DNA from 3 places in the Amycolatopsis sp. NPDC104587 genome. Region 2 is predicted to be linked to each of the others. Evidence: riboswitches for the same ligand, from Rfam matches in the RefSeq annotation. Region 2 holds a riboswitch; each other region holds the start of a gene.

Region 1 (6,587 bases), on a different contig from region 2:
GAGTTCGTCCGCCGGACCAACTTCGAGCTGGCCAACGAGTGGGGCAACCTGGTCAACCGGTCCATCTCGATGGCGCACAAGAACGTCGGCGCCATCCCGCGCCCGGAGGCTCCGACGGCGGCCGACGAGGAGCTGAAGGCCCTGTCCCGCAAGGCCTTCGACACCGCGGGCGCGCACCTGGCCCGGTCCCGGTTCAAGCTGGCGGCGGGCGAGGCGATGAAGGTCGTCACCGCGGCGAACAAGTACATCTCCGACCAGGAGCCGTGGAAGCTCAAGGACGACCCGACGCGGCGCGACACGGTGCTGCACACCGCGCTGCAGGTGGTCTCCGACGCCAACACGCTGCTGACGCCGTTCCTGCCGCACTCGGCGCAGAAGGTGCACGAGGCCCTCGGCGGCACCGGCGTCTGGGCCGCTCAACCAGAGCTGCGCGAAGTCGACGACCTCGACATCGACGGCCGGGTCAACCCGATCCTCACCGGCGACTACGCGGCCGAGCAGGCCAGGTGGGAGTCGAAGCCGATCGAGGTCGGCAAGCCGCTGGCCAAGCCGACCCCGCTGTTCACCAAGCTCGACCCGGCGCTCGGCGAGACCGGTCCGGAGTGGGCGCCGATCACCAAGGAGTAAGAAGAACGCATGGGTGACGAGAAGCGCGAGCTGCCGCCGGTCCCGGACCGGCTCCCGGTGTCGGTGGTGGACGCGCACACCCATCTCGACGCGTGCGGCGCGGTCACCGCGGCCGAAGTCACGGCCATGGTCGACCGCGCCGAGCGCGCCGGCGTCGCCCGCGTCGTCACGGTCGCCGACGACCTCGCCTCCGCCCGGTGGGCGGCCGAGGCGGCGACCTGGGACCCGCGCGTGTGGGCCGCCGTGGCGATCCACCCGACGCGGACCAAGGCCTTCGGCGAGGCCGAGAAGTCCGAAGTGGAGCGCCTGGCCGGCCAGGACCGCGTGGTCGCCGTCGGCGAGACCGGCCTCGATTACTACTGGGACTACTCGCCGCACGACGCCCAGCAGGAGGCGTTCCGCTGGCACATCGACCTCGCCAAGCGGCTGGACAAGCCGCTGATGATCCACGACCGCGAGGCCCACGACGACGTGCTGCGCATCCTGGCCGAAGAGAATGCGCCGAATGCCGTAATCTTCCATTGTTTTTCCGGGGACGCGGAAATGGCGCGCAAGTGCGTCGATGCGGGGTACGTCCTTTCCTTCGCGGGCACGGTCACGTTCAAGAACGCGAAGGGGCTCCACGAGGCGGCCCGGCTCTGCCCGGCGGACCAGTACCTCGTCGAGACCGACGCGCCGTTTCTGACCCCCCACCCGTTCCGTGGGCGGCCGAACGAGCCGTTCGGCGCGGCTTACACCGTCCGTCACCTCGCCGCGCTCAGGGGCGAAGCTGTCCACGAAGTCGCCGAATCGGTCCGGACCACTGCCGAGCGGGTCTATCGACTCCCCAGTGTCACAACGGGATAAACGCACTGCGACATCGGTGTTCCTTGATCGCCCACTCGATCTAGTGACCCAGATCACGACACTCCGGGGGGTGTTTGCGCAACCCGGCGAGACCCGTTACTGTCCCGTGATCGTGCCGGTCGGGCCTGCGCTCAGCAGCTTCCGATCGTCACGCCCAGTCGTAGAGACGGCGCCCCCGACCGCCGTCTCGTGAAAGGGAACGATCCCCGGTGACAGGTAGCAGACAGGCTGGAGCACGCTCCGCCGTCCTCGAACGGAGCTATTTCGAGGACACCGCGTACGGCCAGCTCGACTTCTCCGACGACCCGAACATCACGCAGCAGGACATCCTCGCCGCGCTCGGCCCCGACGCCGACGCGATGATGGCCGAGATCGACGTCGACGTCGACGAGCTGATCCGGCTCATCAACGCCGAGACGACCTACCTGCCGCCGATCGTCATCCCGGACGAGATCGAGGCGGACCGCACCGCGTCTCCGCAGGCCAAGCGGGCCATGCTGGACGAGGGGCTGCGCGAGACCACCAAGGTCTGGAAGCGCCGGTTCCTGAAGGGCGCCGTCCTCAGCGTCATGATCAGCATCGCCGGTGGTGGCGCCGCCGCGCTGGCGATGAACAAGAGCGTCACCGTCGACGTCGACGGTCAGCAGCAGACCGTGCACTCGTTCGGCGACACCGTCGGCGAGGTGCTCGAGGACGCGGGCCTGTCCGTCGGCGCGCACGACTCGCTCTCCCCGTCCCCGCAGGCCGAGGTCGGCGACGGCGGGGTCATCAAGCTCGAGCGCGGCCGCCAGCTGAAGATGATCGTCGACGGCGCGGAGCACACCTCCTGGGTCCGCGCGACCCACCTGGGTGAGGCGCTCAGCCAGCTCGGCATGACCGGCATGGACAAGCCCGGCACGTGGATGTCGATGGCGAAGGACGGCGAGCTGCCCCTCCAGGGCGCCACCGTCGAGATCAAGACCCTCAAGAACATCACGCTGTACGACGGCGCCAACGCGCCGAAGCCGGTCAAGACGACCGCGGTCACCACGAAGGAGTTCCTGGGCGAGTACAAGCTCACCCTGGGCCCGGAGGACGCCGCCGAAGGTGGTCTGGACGTCAAGCTGACCGACGGCGCCGAGGTGCACATCAGCCGCACCGGCGTCTCGACGGTCGTCCAGAAGGAGTCCATCGACCCGCCCGAGCAGAAGGTCGACGACCCGAACCTCGAGAAGGGCAAGACCGAGGTCGAGGACCCCGGCACGCCCGGCGAGAAGATGGTGACCTACAAGGTCACGCAGAAGAACGGCAAAGAGGTCTCGCGCGAGAGCGTCTCCGAGCAGGTCATCACGGAGGCCAAGCCGAAGATCATCCACGTCGGCACGAAGAAGCCGGCGAACCCGGTCATCGGCGACGCGTCCTCGTGGGACCGCATCGCGCAGTGCGAGTCGGGCGGCAACTGGGCCACCAACACCGGCAACGGCTACTACGGCGGCCTCCAGTTCGACAAGCAGACCTGGAACGCCTACGGCGGCTCCCAGTACGCGGCGCTGCCGAGCCAGGCGACGCGCGAGCAGCAGATCTCGGTGGCCGAGAAGGTCCGCGACGCCCGCGGCGGTTACGGCGCCTGGCCGGTCTGCGGCAAGAAGGCCTGACCCGCTTTTCCGAACCGGCCCCCGTCCTCCCCGGACGGGGGCCGGTTCGCGTGCGCCGAGGGGCATCACGCGTGTCCGGAGAGGCATCACCCGTGATTGGCGGGGCATCACACCCGATGCCCGCCCAATCACGCGTGATGCCCGCTCAATCACGCGAGATGCCCCGCCAATCACGCGAGTTCTGCGCTCAATCACGCGAGTTCCGTCCCTGATCACGTGAGTTCCGTCCTCGATCACCGCGTACGGACCGTCCGGGGGCGCTAGATGTCCCCTCGGTAAGCTCGGCCGGTGGTTGAACTGCTGGGACCTGCCGAGATCCGCGGGCTGGCGGCCGAACTGGACGTGCGGCCGACGAAGAAGCTCGGGCAGAACTTCGTGCACGATCCCAACACCGTCCGCCGGATCGTCGAGCTCGCCTCGGTCGGTCCGGACGACGTCGTGCTCGAGGTCGGGCCCGGCCTCGGGTCGCTGACGCTGGGGCTGCTCGCCACCGGCGCGCGGGTCGTCGCCGTCGAGATCGATCCCAAGCTCGCCGAACGGCTGCCGAAGACCGTCGCCGAGCGGGGGCCGGACGCCGCCGGGCGCCTCACCGTCCTCGAGGCCGACGCCATGCGCGTCACCGACGCCGAGCTGCCGGCGCCGACCGCCCTCGTCGCCAACCTCCCCTACAACGTCGCCGTGCCGGTGGTGCTGCACCTGCTCGCCGAAGTGCCGTCGCTCACCTCCGGCCTCGTGATGGTCCAGACCGAGGTCGCCGACCGGATGGCGGCCGGCCCGGGCAGCCGGATCTACGGCGTGCCGAGCGTCAAGCTCGCCTGGTACGGCCCGGCGCGCAAGGTCGCCGCGGTGCCACGCTCGGTGTTCTGGCCGGTACCGAACGTCGACTCCGCGCTCGTTGCCTTCGAGCGCGGCGACGCGCCGGCGTCCGACGACCGGGAACGGCTCTTCGGGCTCGTCGACGCCGCTTTCTCACAGCGCAGGAAGACGCTCCGCGCCGCGCTGGCGGGCTGGGCGGGCTCGGCCGAGCGCGCCGGCGAGCTGCTGGCGGCCGCCGGGATCGACCCGAAGACGCGCGGCGAGCAGCTCGACGTCCACGACTTCGCCCGGCTCGCCGCCGCCCGCTAGCCCCGGGCGACGTCCACTGTGGATGTCAACCGGCACGGTGCTCGCCGACGTCTCCCGGCGTGCGCGTCTCGTCATCCGGACGCCGCCAGTCGTGTGATCTGGGCCAACGGGCTTGCGTTCGCTCTGCGGGATCGGTTTACTCAGTATGTCCATCCCGAGCGACTGAGAGACCTGGCTCGCCGAAGTCGCAGCAACCACCCTCCACAGGGCAGGTGCTACCGCCAGGACCGATGGAGGCCGTTTCCGATGAAGAGGGTAGCTCGCCCCCTGCTGCTGACCAGGCGTCGCGTAGTCGACGAAGGCCGCCGCTCCGTGACCGCATGTCGACGCTCCAACTGAGCTTTCCCGAGCCGGTCCACCTCTTCTTCTCGCACCGTCCATAGAGGACGGATTTCGCATGCGGCCGGGCGCCTCCGAGTGAGCGCGCCCCGTTTTCTGGAGCCTTCGTGATCACCGTCGAAAATCTGTCCAAGTCCTTCGCCACCAACGGAAACTCAGTCGTCGCCCTGCGCGACGTGAGCGTCGACGTCCAGGCCGGCTCGCTGTTCGGCGTGGTCGGTCCCGCCGGTTCGGGCAAGTCCGTCCTCGCCCGTTGCATCGCGCTGCAGGAGCGTCCCGACCGTGGTGTCGTCCGGCTCGACGGCCTCAACACCGGCACCCTCGACGGCCGCCGGCTGCGGGAGATCCGCCGCCAGCTGGGGATCGTCGGCTCGAAGCCGGAGCTGATCGCCGAGCGCACCATCGCCGGCAACATCGCCTCCCCGCTGGAGCAGCTCGGGGTCGACGGCCCGCAGCGCCGCAGCCGGGTCGGCTCCCTGCTCGACCTCGTCGGCCTGACGCCGCGCGCCGCGCAGCGCCCCTCGGAGCTGTCCGTCGGTCAGCTCCGCCGGGTCGCGGTCGCGAAGGCGCTCGCAGCGGCCCCCGCCGTGCTGCTCGCGGACGACCCGACCGCCGGCGTCGACCCGGAGGAGGCCGGCGCGGTGCTCACCGTGCTCGACCGGGCCCGGTCCGAGCTGGGGGTGACCGTGGTGGTCACCACGCCGGACGCCGGGGTGGTCCGCCGGGTCTGCGACGACGTCGCGGTCCTGGAGGACGGCACGGTCGTCGAGCGCGGCACGGTGCTCGACCTGATCTCCAACCCGGCCAGCCGCACCGCGCAGGCGCTGCTGCCGGCCATCGAGACCCCCCGCTCGCAGGGTGCGCGGTACGACCGTTCGGTCGACGTCGTGCTGGTCGGCTTCGCGTCGGTCGGCGCGCTGCTGCCCGAGGCGGCGGGCCGGTTCGACGTCGAGTTCGCCACCATCGGCGGCGGCCTGACCCGGATCGGCGACACCCCGGTCGGCCGCTTCCGCCTCGGCGTCCGTGGCGAGCGCGCCGACGCGGCCCTCGCGTGGGTCACCGAGCGCGGTGGCCACGTCACGCACACGGCTCGTGGCCCCCAGGGTGTCGCGGCCGCCTGACCCCAGCGCCCCAAGGCGGCCTTGGGTGCGTTGAACGCACCGAAGGCCGCCTTGGGTGCGTTCAACGCACCGAAGGCCACATTGGGGCGCTCCGGGGTCAGCGGGTGCCGCGCGGCAGGACCAGCAGCGCGGTGAGCGCCGCGGCGCCGATGAGGCCCGCCGCCCAGGCCGCGGCCGTCGTGTAACCGTGGACGATCGCCGCCGGCGTGGTCAGCCCGGCCGCCGCCGCGGTGGCGATCGTGTTCAGCGCCGCCGTCCCGAGCGAGGCTCCCACCTGCTGTGACGTCGTCACGAACGCCGACGCCGCGCCCGCGTCACGCGCGCCGACCCCGCGGGTCGCGACGTTCAGCACCACCGGCATGCTCAGCCCGGCGCCGACCCCCAGCAGCAGCTGCATCGGCAGGATCACCTTGACGTACGAGGCGTCCGGCGTCAGCCGCGTGGCGAGCAGGAGCCCGCAGCCGAGCACGAACAGCCCGCCCGCCAGCAGCGGCCGCGGGCCGACGCGGGCCAGCAGCCGGCTCGACACCTGCGTGGACGTCAGCATGTTCGCGCCGAGCGTCGGCAGGAACGCCAGCGCCGCGGCCAGCGCGCCGTACCCCATCACGACCTGCAGCTGGTAGGTCAGGAACAGGAACATCCCGAACGCGCCGAACGACGCCGCCCCGATCGTCAGGTACGCGACGGCGCGGGCGCGGGCGCGCACCACCGTGAGCGGCAGCAGCGGGTGCGGGTGCCGGGCCTGCCGGCGCACGAACAGTCCGAGCAGCACTATGGACGCCGTCAGGGAACCCAGTACCACCAACGAGTTCCAGCCCTCAGTGGCCACTTCGGACAGTGCGTGCACGAGCAGCACGACCCCGCCGCAGCTGAGCAGCGCACTGGTCCAGTCCAG
Region 2 (6,587 bases):
GCGAAGCGCGTCAACGCGCTCTGAGCAAGCTGTTTCTGGAGAAGCCCCGGCCTCGGCCGGGGCTTTCTTCATGTCAGCGGTCGCCCTTGGCGGCCGCCACCTCCAGCACGGCTCGTTCCAGCGCGTAACCCGGGTCGGCCGCCACGCCCTTGACCTCGGCGTTGAGCCGCGCGACCACCCGCATCGCCGTGGCCAGCCCGTCCTGGTTCCAGCCCCTGGACTGGCCCTGCGCCTTGCGGATCTTCCACGGCGGCATGCCCAGCTCGCCGGCCAGCTGGTTGGGGTTGCCCCGGCCCGCACCGGAGACGCGGGCGATCGTGCGGACGGCGTCGGCCAGCGCGTCGGCGACCAGGACGTGCGGGACCCCGAGCTGCATCGCCCAGCGCAACGACTCCAGCGCCGCCGCGCGGTCACCGCTGACCGCCCGCTCCGCGACCGCGAACCCGGTCACGTCGGCCCGGCCGCGGTGGTAGCGCCGGACCGCTTCGGCGTCGACCGCGCCGCCGGTGTCCGCGACCAGCTGGGTCGCCGCGGAGGAGAGTTCCCGCAGGTCGGAGCCCACGGCGTCGATGAGCGCGGCGACACCGGCCGGGTCGATCTTGCCGCCCACCCGGCGCACCTCGTGCCGCACGAACTGCTCCCGCTCGGCGGGCTTCGTCAGCTTCGGGCACTCCGTGACTTCGGCACCGGCCTTTTTCAGCACGGCCGGGAGCGTCTTGCCGGCCTTGCTGCGGCCACCGCCGGTGTGCACGACGACCAGCACGACCCCGTCCGCCGGGTCCTTCAGGTAGGACGCCACGGCGTCGGCCAGCTCCTGCGAGATGTCCTGCGCCGACTCCAGGACGATCACGCGGCCTTCGCTGAACAGCGAGGGGCTGACGAGTTCGGCCAGCTCAGGGGCTGTGAGATCGGACACCCGGACCCGGGTCAGCTCGGCGGTCGCGTCGATCGCGCGGGCCGCGGCCAGCGTCTCGCGGACGGCGCGCTCGATCAGCAGTTCTTCCTCACCCAGGACCAGGTGCAGCGGGGGCGGGGCGGTGGCTTGCGCGGTCACCGGAGGATCCTCTCACTTCTCCGAACGTGCGCCCGCTCCGGTGATGTGGAGCCGCCACCATGGCACGGTCCGAACGCCATGTCGTACGGTGTCCTCGAGGCGGCGCGTTTGTGGCGCGCCCCGACAACCGAATACCGCTCATCCAGAGGGGCAGAGGGAACGGCCCGACGAAGCCCCGGCAACCGGCGTACAGCCCGTCATCCCGCGATCGCGGGGTAGCTGACGACCACGGTGCCAATTCCGGCCCGCTTCGGCGGGGCAGATGAGGAAAGGAACCTCGCGATGACCGCAACCCTCGGCACGACCTCCACCACCAAGACCCCGGATCTCGGACCGGCCGTCGAACTGGTGTCGAAGGAAGAGGGCCACCGGCAGCCGCTCGCCCCCGAGTTCGTCTCCGCCGAAGACTTCTCGCCGCTCGAGGTCGCCTACGACTTCGGCCGCGTCCGCCGCGAAGACATCGAGGCCGGCCCCAAGAACATCTGGCGCTACAAGAAGCTCCTCCCGGTTCCGTCGAACATCGAAGAAATCCCCAACACCGAGCCCGGCGCGACCCGCCTGGTGCGTGCCGACCGCCTCGCCAAGGAGCTCGGCCTCAAGCGCGTCTGGGTCAAGGACGACACCGGAAACCCGACGCACTCCTTCAAGGACCGCGTGGTCGCCGTCGCGCTGGCCGCGGCCCGCGAGTTCGGGTTCGAGGTGCTCGCGTGTCCCTCGACCGGCAACCTGGCCAACGCGACGGCCGCCGCGGCCGCCCGCGCCGGCTGGCGGTCGGTCGTGCTGATCCCGAAGTCGCTCGAGCGCGCCAAGATCCTCACCACCGCGGTGTACGACGGCGACCTCATCGCCATCGACGGCAACTACGACGACGTCAACCGCCTCGCCACCGAGCTCGCCGGTGAGCACCCGAAGTGGGCGTTCGTGAACGTGAACGTCCGGCCGTACTACTCGGAAGGCTCGAAGACGCTGGCCTTCGAGGTCGCCGAGCAGCTGGGCTGGCGCATCCCGCCGCAGATCGTCGTGCCGATCGCCTCCGGTTCTCAGCTCACCAAGGTGGACAAGGGTTTCCGCGAGCTGGGTCAGCTCGGTCTCGTGGACGCCAGCCCGTACAAGGTGTTCGGCGCCCAGGCCACGGGCTGCTCGCCGGTGTCGGCCGCGTTCCGCGGCGGCCACGACGTCGTCCAGCCGGTGAAGCCGGACACGATCGCCCGTTCGCTGGCGATCGGCAACCCGGCCGACGGCCCGTACGTGCTCGACATCGTCAACCGCACCGGCGGCGCGATCGAGGACGTCTCCGACGAAGAGGTCGTCGAAGGCATCCGCCTGCTGGCCCGCACCGAGGGCATCTTCACCGAGACGGCCGGCGGCGTCACCGTCGCCACGGCGAAGAAGCTGGTCGAGACGGGCAAGCTGGACCCGGACGCCGAGACGGTGCTCCTCATCACCGGCGACGGCCTCAAGACCCTCGACGCGATCGAGAACCACGTGGGCCCCAAGGCGGTCCTGCCGCCGTCGGCCGCCGCGGTGAACGAGGCGCTCGGGTACTGATCTTCCCCCGGCGGTGGGCCGGGGCGGGCCGCGTGGCTCGCCCCGGCTCATCGGCGCGGTGGGCCGCGGGGCTCACCTCGGCGTGAAACCGCCGGGCCCGCCGGTTCGCCTACCACGGCGGTGTCTCCGTCCTGGTCCGTCCGGGTCACCCGAGCGCCCAACGCCATCAGAGTGTCCATTGTGGACTTGCTGGGATGTCCGTAGGTGTTGCCCGCGCCCACGCTGACCAACGCCACCCGCGGTGCCACCGCGGCGAGGAACGATGGCAGCGAGTACCGCGAGCCGTGGTGGGGGACCTTCAGCACCTCCGCTTTCAGGTCTGCGACGTCGGCCAGGAGATCCGCCTGCGCGGCCAGTTCGACGTCGCCGGTCAGGAGCATCCGGCCGGCTGCCGTTTGCGCCCGGAGGACCAGCGAGCTGTTGTTGATCGTGGTGCCGTCCTGCCCGGCCGCGCGGGCCGGGACGTAGCGCGGGCCGAGCACGTCGAGTGAGAGCCCGGGCCAGTCCAGCCGCTCCCCCGGGTTCAGCTCGACCAGCGGCACGGCTTGGCGGGACGCCTCCGCGGCGACCTGCCGCCACGCCCACTCCGGCGCGCGCCCCGGCCCGACGGCGATGCCGCCGACCGCGCGGCCGTCGAAGACCGACGCGAGCCCGCCGATGTGGTCGGCGTGCAGGTGGCTCAGCACCACCAACGGGATCCGGTCGACGGCGAGCCGGTGCAGGCACTCGTCGACCGGTCCCGGCTCGGGTCCGGTGTCGATGACGATCGCCCGTCCGGGCTCGGCGGTCGCCAGGACGACCGCGTCACCCTGTCCGACGTCGCATTCGACCATCGCCCAGTCGCGCGGTGGCCACGCCGGCGCGATCACCCGGACCGGCACGAGCACCAGCAGCGCGCCGACGACCAGCACGGCCATCAGCAGCCGGATCCGCCGGTGGCGGGCGGCCAGCACCAGCACGACGAGGACACCGGCGGCGAGCAGGCCGCCGGCCCAGCCGCCGGGCCACGCGACTGTCGCGCCCGGGGCTCGTGCGCCGTGCCGCGCCACCGTGATCAGCCAGCGTGCCTCCGGATCGGCCAGGTGCACCAGGACTTTCCCCGCGCCCGGCCACCAGGGACCGGTGACCGTCGCCAGCACGCCGAGCACCGTCGCCGGGGCCACGACCGGTGCCGCGAGGACGTTGGTCAGCACCGAAACCAGGCTCACCGAGCCCGCCATGCCCGCGATCACCGGCGCGGTCACGAGGAACGCCGCCAGCGGGATCGCCAGCCCTTCGGCGAACCCCGGCGGGACGCCACGGCGGACGAGCGCGGCCGCCCAGCGAGGCGCGAGCAGCACGAGCCCGGCGGTGGCGAACACCGACAGCGCGAACCCGAAGTCCGTGGCCATCGCCGGATCCGCCACCACCAGCACGCAGACCGCGAAGGCCAACGCGGGCAACGCCGAACCGCGGCGTCCCAGCGCCAGAGCCAGCAACGCGACCGCCGCCATGACGCCGGCCCGCAGCACGCTCGGCTCCGGGCCGACCAGGACGAGGAACCCGGCCAGGCACGCCCCGGCCGCCACCGCCGACAGCCGGGGCCCGAGCCGGACCAGGCGCAGGAGGAGCAGCACCGCGCCGCAGGCCACGGCGAGGTTCCCGCCGCTGACCGCGGTCAGGTGGGCGAGGCCGGCGGTGACGAACTCCTGCTCGACCCGCGGCGACAGGCCGCTCGTGTCACCGAGGACCAGGCCCGGCAGCAACCCGGCGGGCTCGTCCGGCAGGCTCTGGCACAGGTCGTGGAGACCCGCGCGCAGATCGGCCGCTGCCCGCTGCCACCACGGCGCGGGGCCGGGTTCCGCGGGCGGGCCACGGACGGACAACACGGCGACGGTCAGGTCCGAACCACGCGGCGGCATCAGCAGACCCGAGACGGCCACTTCCTGGCCCGGGAGCAAGGTCGCCCACTGCGCGACCGGCGCGAGGAGGAGGACGCGCCCGGAGGAGTCGACCGGGCGGCCGTCGACCGACGCGGTGCGCACGTCGGCGGTGAGCACCACCGATCGGGCGCCGGCTTGGGTGTCGGCGTATCCCGCGCTCCGCACCGGCTTCGGCCGTTCGGCGACGATGACTCGGAGGGTGGCGGGTAGGCCGTTCGCAGCTGCTGCGCGGAGTTCGTCTTGCTGGGCGTCGCGGATCTGCCAGGCGACCGGGCCGGCTGTGACGAGGCCCAGCACGAGTACGGCCGCCGCTGTGCCGAGTGCTCGGGGACGGCCGCGGGCGCGGTAGAGCACCAGGCCCGCGATGAGCGCCGAGGCTAGACCGGCGGCGAGTGCCGTCCACCAGCCGAGGAGGAGGCCGGACAGTGCCGCGAGCCAGCACTGGAGGGCTGCCGGGACCAGTCGCATGTCTTGGCGGGTGTCGGTTACCGGGACGCTGGTCATCGGACCGGCTCCTGACTCCGCGGGCTGGCGGCTGTTGTCGACCGCGGGCCGACGAGCAGGCTGGTTGGTGCGCCGAGCCGGGGCAGCGCGTGGACCACCGGCAAGCCTTGCCAGACGGCAGTCACCTGCGTCCGTGCGCGGACGAGGAGCCTGACCAACACGCCAAGCCATGCAGGGACCCACTGCGAGCCCTGCCAGGCGGCAGTCACCGGGGTAGCCGCCGACCGTGAATCGACGAGGAACCCGGAGAGCGCGCTGGGCCAGCACACCAGCGCGGCCTTAAGCAACCACAAGTCCCGCCCGCTCGCAGGAGAGAGCGGTGTGGGCCGGGTTGCTTGGCAGCCGGTGGCGGGCGGTCGCAGTTGCCATGACTGCTGCTCGGCGCCGTTCGGGATCGGCGTCGGGCACCACGACGGGGAGGCGTTGGGCCCGCCGGCGGGTGTGCGGTTCGAGCCGCTGCAGGAGACCATCCGGCCGGCTGGGGCAAGCCGGCGCACCAACACCGCCCAAACGGACTGCAAGTGTGGAGCGGCAGTCATCCGGGCGGCGACCGATGACCACCAGCCACCAAACGATCGTGCCGATGCCGCGGGGACAAGCCGGGCCGGGACGGCGGTCATCCGACCGTCACCTGCTCCCGCAACTTGGCGAACTTGCTTTCGCCGATGCCATCCACGTCACGCAACTGCTCCACCTTCGTGAAGCCGCCGTGGTCGGTGCGCCACTGGACTATGCGCTTGGCCATCACCTCGCCGACTCCGGGCAGCGTGTCGAGCTGGTCCGCCGTCGCCGCGTTGAGGTCGACCTTCGCGCCGGCCGGGTCGCCGGGGGCCGCCAAGGGTGCCGCGGGAGCCGGGATTCCGACCGCTAGCTGTTCGCCGTCGGTCACCCGGCGGGCGAGGTTCAGTGCGTGGAGGTCCGCTCCCGGGTCGGCGCCGCCCGCTGCTCGGAGGACGTCCGCGACCCGGGATCCCAGGGGCACCGTGACCAGCCCCGGTGAGCGGACGCGGCCGATCACGCTGACCACGAGACCGGCCTGGGGTGCGGCCCGGGCCGGCGCCTCGGCCGCCGGTTTTGCCGGCGGCAGTGCGGGCGCCGGCTCGGGTGCCGGGCGGCCGCCGAGGAGGGCCACCGAGCCGAGGATGATCAGCACGACCGCCGCGAGGACGCCGGCGAACGCCCACCGGCGGCGGCCGGCGCCGGTGGGGCCGCCCGGCAGCCAGCGCCGGACCAGCCGGCCGCCTGGCCCGACCGTGCTCGCGTCGGGCGTGAGCTGGTCGGCCAGCCAGGCGAGCCGGTCGTTGAGGGGTGGGCCCGGATCCCGGGCGGGCTGCTCGAACACACGATCGACGTTAGGGCCCGCGGGGAGGCGTCCGACAGGGGTGCCGCCGCGTTCTGTGGACAACCGGGGTGTTGTGGATGGATCAGCTCCGCCCGGCCCGGGACCGGCCGTTTCCGTCGTACCCGGATGGCATGCTGGAGGGTTTCACCCCGCTGCCGGCACGGTGGCCCGCCGGACGACGCGACCCCCGGCCACCGACGTCACCGCCAGCGCCACC
Region 3 (6,587 bases), on a different contig from region 2:
GGCGACCGGTCTCTACCCGCTCGCCACCGTCGCGGTGTGCGTCGTGGCGTACTCGTCCGGGCAGCTGGCGCACGCGTCCGGGCTGCTCGCCACCTACGTCGCCGCGCTGGTGCTCGGCAACTCGCGGCTGCCGCACCGCTCGGACACGCTGTCGTTCGCCGAAGGGCTGGGCTGGCTGGCGCAGATCGGGCTGTTCGTGCTGCTCGGGCTGTTCGCCTCGCCGGGCCGGCTGCTCGAGACGCTGGTGCCGGGCCTGGTCGCGGGCGCCGTCGTGCTGCTGCTGGCCCGGCCGGTGTCCGTCGTGCTGTCGATGCTGCCGTTCAAGCTGCCGTGGCGGGAACAGGTGTTCCTGTCGTGGGCCGGGCTGCGCGGCGCGGTGCCGATCGTGCTCGCGATGATCCCGCTCTCGCAGGGGCTGCCGGACGCGCAACGGCTGGTCGGCGCGGTGTTCGTGCTGGTCATCGTGCTGACGCTGCTGCAGGGCGCGACGCTCGGGCCACTCGCGCGCTGGCTCGGGTTGTCCAAGAAGTCCGAGGCGCACGAGATCGAGGTCGACTCCGCGCCGCTGGACGAGCTGGGCGCCGAGCTGCTGCAGGTCCGCATCCAGCCCGGGTCGAAGCTGCACGGCGTGTACCTGTCCGAGCTGCGCCTGCCGGTCGGGGCGACCGTCAGCCTGGTCGTGCGCGAAGGCACCGGCTTCACCCCGCAGAAGACGAGCCGGCTGCAGGAGCACGACCAGCTGCTGGTCGTCACGACGAGCGTCGTCCGCGACACCGTCGAACGGCGGCTCCGCGCGGTCGACCGGGCCGGGCGCCTGGCCCGCTGGAAGGGCGAGTCGGGCCGCTAGCCCGTTCGTGGTCGTGGTCAGTCCGTGATCGATCGGACGACTGGGCCGGCGCTGGCCTGCGTCTTGTCCGGTCCTTGTCCGGTTCTCGCGCTGACCTGGTGATCTTTTTCCGCGAGGGTGATCATCGGGCATAAAAACGCCGTGTGATCTTCCCAGTGATCCAACCTTTGGCCTACTGTGCGCTCGATCCGGTTAGTTCGAATGGGTGAGTGAACAGCCAAAGGAGTACGCACGGTGACGAAGCTGCATGTTCGTGGGGCGGTTCTGGCCGCTGTGATGACCGCCGCCTGTGGGCTGCTTGCCTCGCCGGCCGCGAGCGCCGAAGTGGCGCCGTTCCCGGCCCTGGCCCTGCCGTTCAAGGCGGGCCAGCAGGTGTACTCGGCCGGCATCCACTCCGACGACGGCAGCACCAGGGTCAAGAACGCCGTCGACTTCAGCCCGGCCGACCGCACCGTGCGGGCCCCGCTGGCCGGCACCGTGCACCTCCAGCACTGCGCGGGCGGCGACTGGGTGACCCTCGACCACGCCGGCGGCTGGCGGACCGGGTACTACCACATGGAGGGCATCAAGGTCACCGACGGTGAGCAGGTCGAGGCCGGGGCCGAGCTCGGCTCGACCGGCAACGCGCTCCCGTGCGGCGGCAGCAGCACCGGCGCGCACGTCCACTTCACGCTCTGGACGCTGCCGGACGCCCCGGCGGCGAACTGGGACGGCAAGTCCTTCGCCGAGGTTTCGACCGCGGTCACCGCGGCCCACGGCGAGCCGGTCGACGGGAAGACCCTGGGCGGCTGGCGCTTCACAGCCGGATCCGAGCAGTACCAGGGCACCGCGACGCACCTCGCGGACAACGCCGTCACGCAGCTGCCGGGCCACTTCCGCGCGAAGCTCTGACCCTTCTCGCATCCTGCGCAGTCCTGTGAGCGGCGTCTCAGAATGCGAACCGGGGGTTGGCTGCCGCGTCCGGTTTCGGTTACCTTCGAGCCAGGTCATGAGTGCCAGCGTCAAGCCCCGGCTTGCTGGCCGGCAACCCTCCTGCCGCGGTGGGGTGCCCCGGGTGAAGACCGGGCCGGTCGTGTCGTGCGACGGGCAAGCGCGGGCCCCTCGCCGGGGTCCCCCGGACCGCCGAGGAGGCACCGATGACTCTCGCCATCGACCGCACCAGCACCGTCGAGCTCGTCGAAACCGTTGTCCCGCAGGAGATCCCGGCCGTCGTCGGCGCGTCGCTGCGGGTCCCGCTCGTCACCGGCGGCGACATCGGCTACGCCAACCTCGACCACGCGGCGAGCGCGCCGTGCCTGGCGGCCGTCCGCGACGCCGTCGACGAGTTCCTGCCCTGGTACGCCAGCGTCAACCGCGGCGCCGGCTTCGCGTCGCAGGTGTCGACCAAGCTCTACGAGCGCACCCGCGACGCCCTGCGCCGTTTTGCCGGCGCGCGCCGGACCGACACCGTCGTGTTCACCCGCAACACCACGGACTCCTTCAACCTGCTCGCCCGCAGCCTCCCGCCGCGCACCTCGGTGGTCGTGTTCGACACCGAGCACCACGCGGCGCTGCTTCCGTGGCGGGGCCCGCACGTCCGGCGGATCCCGACCCCGCGCACCCGCCTCGCCGCGGTGTCCGCTGTGGACGAAGCGCTCGCCGGCTGCCCCGAAGGACCGCGCCTGGTGGTCGTCACCGGGGCGTCCAATGTGACCGGTGAGCTGCTCCCGGTCGCCGAAATCGCCGCGGTGGCACGGAAACACGGCGCCCGCATCGCCCTCGACGCCGCGCAGCTCGCCCCGCACCGCCGCGTCTCGATCAAGGAGCTGGACGTCGACTACGTCGCCCTGTCCGGCCACAAGCTGTACGCACCCTTCGGCGCCGGCGCGCTGATCGGCCGCGCCGACTGGCTGCGCGCCGCTCAGCCGTACCTCGCCGGCGGCGGCGCGACCAAGCTCGTCACCGACGACGCCGTGGTCTGGAACGACGGGCCCGAGCGCCACGAAGCGGGCTCGCCCAACACCGTTGGCGTGTACGCGCTCGGTGTCGCCTGCGAAACCCTGAGCCGCAGCTGGGCCGCGGTCGAAGCGCACGAGCAGGCCCTGCTCACCCGGCTGCGCAAGGGTTTGGAGAGCATCCCCGGCTGCGCCGAGCTGCGGTTGTTCGACGCGCCGGTCGACCGCGTCGGCACGGTCGGCTTCGTCGTCGACGGCTTCGACCCCGCCTGGCTCGCGGCCGTGCTGTCGGCCGAGTACGGCATCGGCGTGCGCGACGGCGCGTTCTGCGCCCACATCGCGGCGAAGCGGCTCATCGGTGTCGCCGGCGGTGACGGCCGGCAGGCGGTGCGCGTCAGCCTCGGCCTCGGCAGCACCGAGGAGCACGTCGACCGCGTGGTGCTGGCGCTGCGCCAGGTCGTCGCCCGCGGCGCGCGCTGGGAGTACACGAAGGTGGACGGCCGCTGGGCGCCGGTGGGCGACCCGCGGGAGCTGCCGCCGTTCTGCTGAGCGCTAGCCTGGGCCGATGGGGAGGCACGGGGTTTCGTTGGCACTGCTCGGTTTTGCCGAGCTGGTCCTGGTCACGGTCGAGCTGTTCCGCCGCTCGGCCGTGACCGCCGAGCTGGCGTCGCACTTCGCGCCGGCCGCGCCGTCGTACCAGAGCGTCTTCGGGCTCACCGTCGACGACCACGGTGGCCCGCAGCAGTTCCTCAGCACTTCCGACACGGTGATCGCCTACCGCGGTGGGATCGGGATGGCTTGGCAGTGGGCGCTCATCGCCGCGTTCCTCGCCGTGGTCGCCGGGTACGCCCGGCGGCTCGGCGCGAAAGCCGCGGTGCTGTCCGCCGCCGGCGTCGTGCTCGCGGTGCCGCTGCTGGACCTGCTCGCCTACAGCTGGTTCGGCCTCGACGCCACGGCCCGGGGCCCGATCCTGGCGACGCTCGGCCTCGCCGTCGTCGCGGGGTGGGAACGCAGTCCGTTGATCCTCGCCGCCGCCGTGCTGTCCGGGGCGGTCGCCGTCCTCGTCGCGGACCTGCCCGGTGTGCTGATCTCGGCCGGCGTCCTGCTGGCGGGCGCTATCCTGCCCCGATGGGGAGATCGCGCGACTACTGGTTCCCGTTGGCCGCACTGGGGTTCGCGCAGCTCGTGATGGCGGTGGTCGCCCTGGTCCCGGAAACTCCGGAGGCCGGCCAGTTCGTGCACTCGCGCGCCTACGAGCTGACCCAGGACCTGTCCGGGGTCGGGCTCGGCACCGGCGGGGTCGGGGGCACGGGGTGGTATTCCACCGACGTCTACGCGACGAACGTCGTGCCGCCCGCGGCGCTCGGCTGGCTCGCCGGCCTCGCGTGCGTGGTGCTCGCCGTCGCCGGCTGGTACTGGCTGCACCTGCGCCGCGCCGGCACGCCGCCGCGGCCCGTCCGGTTCGTGCTCGGCACCCTGGCCGCGCTCGCCGCCGTCCCGCTGCTCGACCTGCTCGGCACCGTCGAGCTTCGGCTGCCCGGCGACGTCCGGGGCGCGCTCGTCGCGGCGCTGGGACTGCTGGTGCTGGCCGCCTACGAGCGCAGCTGGTTCGTGCTCGCCGTGACCGTGGTGTTCGCGCTGGTCAGCGTGCTGTTACCGACCCCGGTGACCGGGGCGCTGGCCACGACGAGCGTGCTGTTCGCCGCGGCGTTCGCGGTCCTCCTCCGGCGTCCCCGCGACACTGCCGCCGACACACCCTGACCAGGCGTGGACAATGGACCGGTGAGCACCGAGCCCAGCCACTCCGAACCCGAGACCGAAGCCGCCGCCGAAGCGGCGCCCGACCCCGTGGCCGACGCGCCGGAGAACCCCGAGGTCCCGGCGAAGCCTCTGCTGCCGAAGCGCCGCGTCGGCTGGGTGTTCGCGGTCGCGGTCGTGCTCTGGGCGATCGACCTGGTGACGAAGAACCTGGTCGTCGCGAACCTGGAGGGCAAGGAGCCGGTCCGGATCCTCGGCGGGCTGATCTACCTGCAGGTGATCCGCAACCCGGGCGCCGCGTTCTCGATGGCGACCGGGATGACGTGGGTGCTGGCACTGGTCGCGCTGGCCGTCGTCATCGCGATCATCTGGCTGTCGCGGCGGCTGCGCTCGATCGGCTGGGCGATCGGTCTCGGGCTGGTGCTGGCCGGGGCGCTGGGCAACCTCACCGACCGCATCTTCCGCCCGCCGGGCGGCCTGCAGGGCCACGTCGTCGACTTCATCTCGGCGTTCGCCCCCAACGGCAAGGGCTTCGCGATCTTCAACATCGCCGACTCGGCGATCTGCGTCGGCGGCGCGCTCATCGTGCTGCTGTCGCTGCTGGGCAAGGACTACGACGGCACGTCGACGAAGGACAAGAAGAAGGCCGAAGCACAGGAGGACCAGGCGTGAGCTCGCGGATGCTCCCGGTGCCCGACGGGCTTGACGGGATGCGCGTGGACGCCGGTCTCGCGAAGATGCTCGGCCTGTCCCGCACGGTGGTCGCCGAACTGGCCGAATCGGGTGACGTCCTGCTGGACGGTCGCCCCGCGGGCAAGTCCGACCGGCTGGCCGCGGGCGGGCTCCTGGAAGTCACGCTGCCCGAGCCGGCGAACCCGGTGGAGATCGTCGCCGAGCCCGTCGAGGGCATGAAGATCCTGCACGACGACGACGACATCGTGGTGATCTCGAAGCCGGTCGGCGTCGCCGTGCACCCCAGCCCGGGCTGGACCGGCCCGACGGTCGTCGGCGGCCTCGCCGCGGCCGGCCTGCGCATCGCGACGTCGGGCGCGGCCGAGCGCCAGGGCGTGGTGCACCGGCTCGACGCGGGCACGACCGGCGTGATGGTCGTGGCCAAGAGCGAGCACGCGTACACCGTGCTGAAGCGCGCGTTCAAGGAGCGCACGGTCGACAAGGGCTACCACGCGATCGTCCAGGGCCACCCGGACCCGACCCGCGGCACGATCGACGCCCCGATCGACCGCCACCCGCGTCACGACTACAAGTTCGCGGTGGTCCAGGGCGGCCGCCCGAGCGTGACGCACTACGAGGTCGTCGAGGCGTTCCGCGCGGCGTCGCTCGCGCACATCAAGCTCGAAACCGGGCGGACGCACCAGATCCGCGTCCACTTCTCGGCCCTGAAGCACCCGTGCGTCGGGGACCTCACCTACGGCGCGGACCCGGTCCTGGCCCGCCACCTCGGCCTGAGCCGGCAGTGGCTGCACGCGAAGACGCTGGCGTTCGCCCACCCGGCGGACGGCCGCTGGGTCGAGTTCGAGTCGGAGTACCCGGAAGACCTGGCGAACGCGCTGAAGATCCTGCAGGACGAGAGTTACTAGCTGTCCTGTAAGTCATCGGGGCCAGAGCACGATCGCGGCGATGGTGAGTTCGGCCTGGTAGTAGGCAGCGCATTTGGCGTGCCGTCCTTGGTCCACAACCGCAGCCGTTCATGCGCGGTTTCCATGGCCAGTAGCGCACGCCACGGGGCGCCGGTGCGCCGCTTCCGCAGGATCGTTGAGGTGGCAGCAACGGCTCGATCACCGCCCACGCCTTGTCCGTCAACTCACCGCGACCAACCACGTCCGCAACCCAACCGGACCGCGGCCAGACCACTTACAGGACACTCCCTAGTCGTCGATCGACCAGGTCAGGGTGCGCTCGTCCGGCTCCGGCCGCGGGCTCCAGCGGACCGAGACCACACGGGTGGTGTCCGGGAGCACGTACACGGTGTGGCCGCCCAGGGTTTCGCCCGGCTTGACGCCGATTTTGTGCGGCGGCCGCGACGTCAG

What was found. A riboswitch is a leader RNA that binds a small molecule or an ion and turns the genes downstream of it on or off. The one in region 2 is predicted to bind S-adenosylmethionine.
Region 1: another riboswitch for S-adenosylmethionine. It lies ahead of ACZ61C_RS03550 (methionine ABC transporter ATP-binding protein); the one in region 2 lies ahead of thrC (threonine synthase).
Region 3: another riboswitch for S-adenosylmethionine. It lies ahead of ACZ61C_RS23325 (aminotransferase class V-fold PLP-dependent enzyme); the one in region 2 lies ahead of thrC (threonine synthase).

What each region holds. Positions count from the first base shown of each region.
Region 1 is NZ_JBVJNO010000001.1:720,409-726,995, forward strand. Features, by position in the region: gene metG (methionine--tRNA ligase) at 1-627, shown strand, start outside; gene ACZ61C_RS03535 (TatD family hydrolase) at 637-1,473, shown strand; gene ACZ61C_RS03540 (transglycosylase family protein) at 1,683-3,107, shown strand; gene rsmA (16S rRNA (adenine(1518)-N(6)/adenine(1519)-N(6))-dimethyltransferase RsmA) at 3,396-4,232, shown strand; SAM riboswitch class I at 4,379-4,485, shown strand; gene ACZ61C_RS03550 (methionine ABC transporter ATP-binding protein) at 4,679-5,692, shown strand; gene ACZ61C_RS03555 (MFS transporter) at 5,790-6,587, opposite strand, start outside.
Region 2 is NZ_JBVJNO010000028.1:15,707-22,293, forward strand. Features, by position in the region: gene rpsT (30S ribosomal protein S20) at 1-24, shown strand, start outside; gene holA (DNA polymerase III subunit delta) at 74-1,054, opposite strand; SAM riboswitch class I at 1,190-1,323, shown strand; gene thrC (threonine synthase) at 1,337-2,602, shown strand; gene ACZ61C_RS47115 (DNA internalization-related competence protein ComEC/Rec2) at 2,650-5,028, opposite strand; gene ACZ61C_RS47120 (ComEA family DNA-binding protein) at 5,645-6,370, opposite strand; gene ACZ61C_RS47125 (FtsX-like permease family protein) at 6,515-6,587, opposite strand, start outside.
Region 3 is NZ_JBVJNO010000007.1:285,051-291,637, forward strand. Features, by position in the region: gene ACZ61C_RS23315 (potassium/proton antiporter) at 1-847, shown strand, start outside; gene ACZ61C_RS23320 (M23 family metallopeptidase) at 1,082-1,738, shown strand; SAM riboswitch class IV at 1,832-1,946, shown strand; gene ACZ61C_RS23325 (aminotransferase class V-fold PLP-dependent enzyme) at 1,984-3,330, shown strand; gene ACZ61C_RS23330 (hypothetical protein) at 3,347-3,970, shown strand; gene ACZ61C_RS23335 (hypothetical protein) at 3,910-4,542, shown strand; gene lspA (signal peptidase II) at 4,630-5,211, shown strand; gene ACZ61C_RS23345 (RluA family pseudouridine synthase) at 5,208-6,137, shown strand; gene ACZ61C_RS23350 (AsnC family protein) at 6,426-6,587, opposite strand, start outside.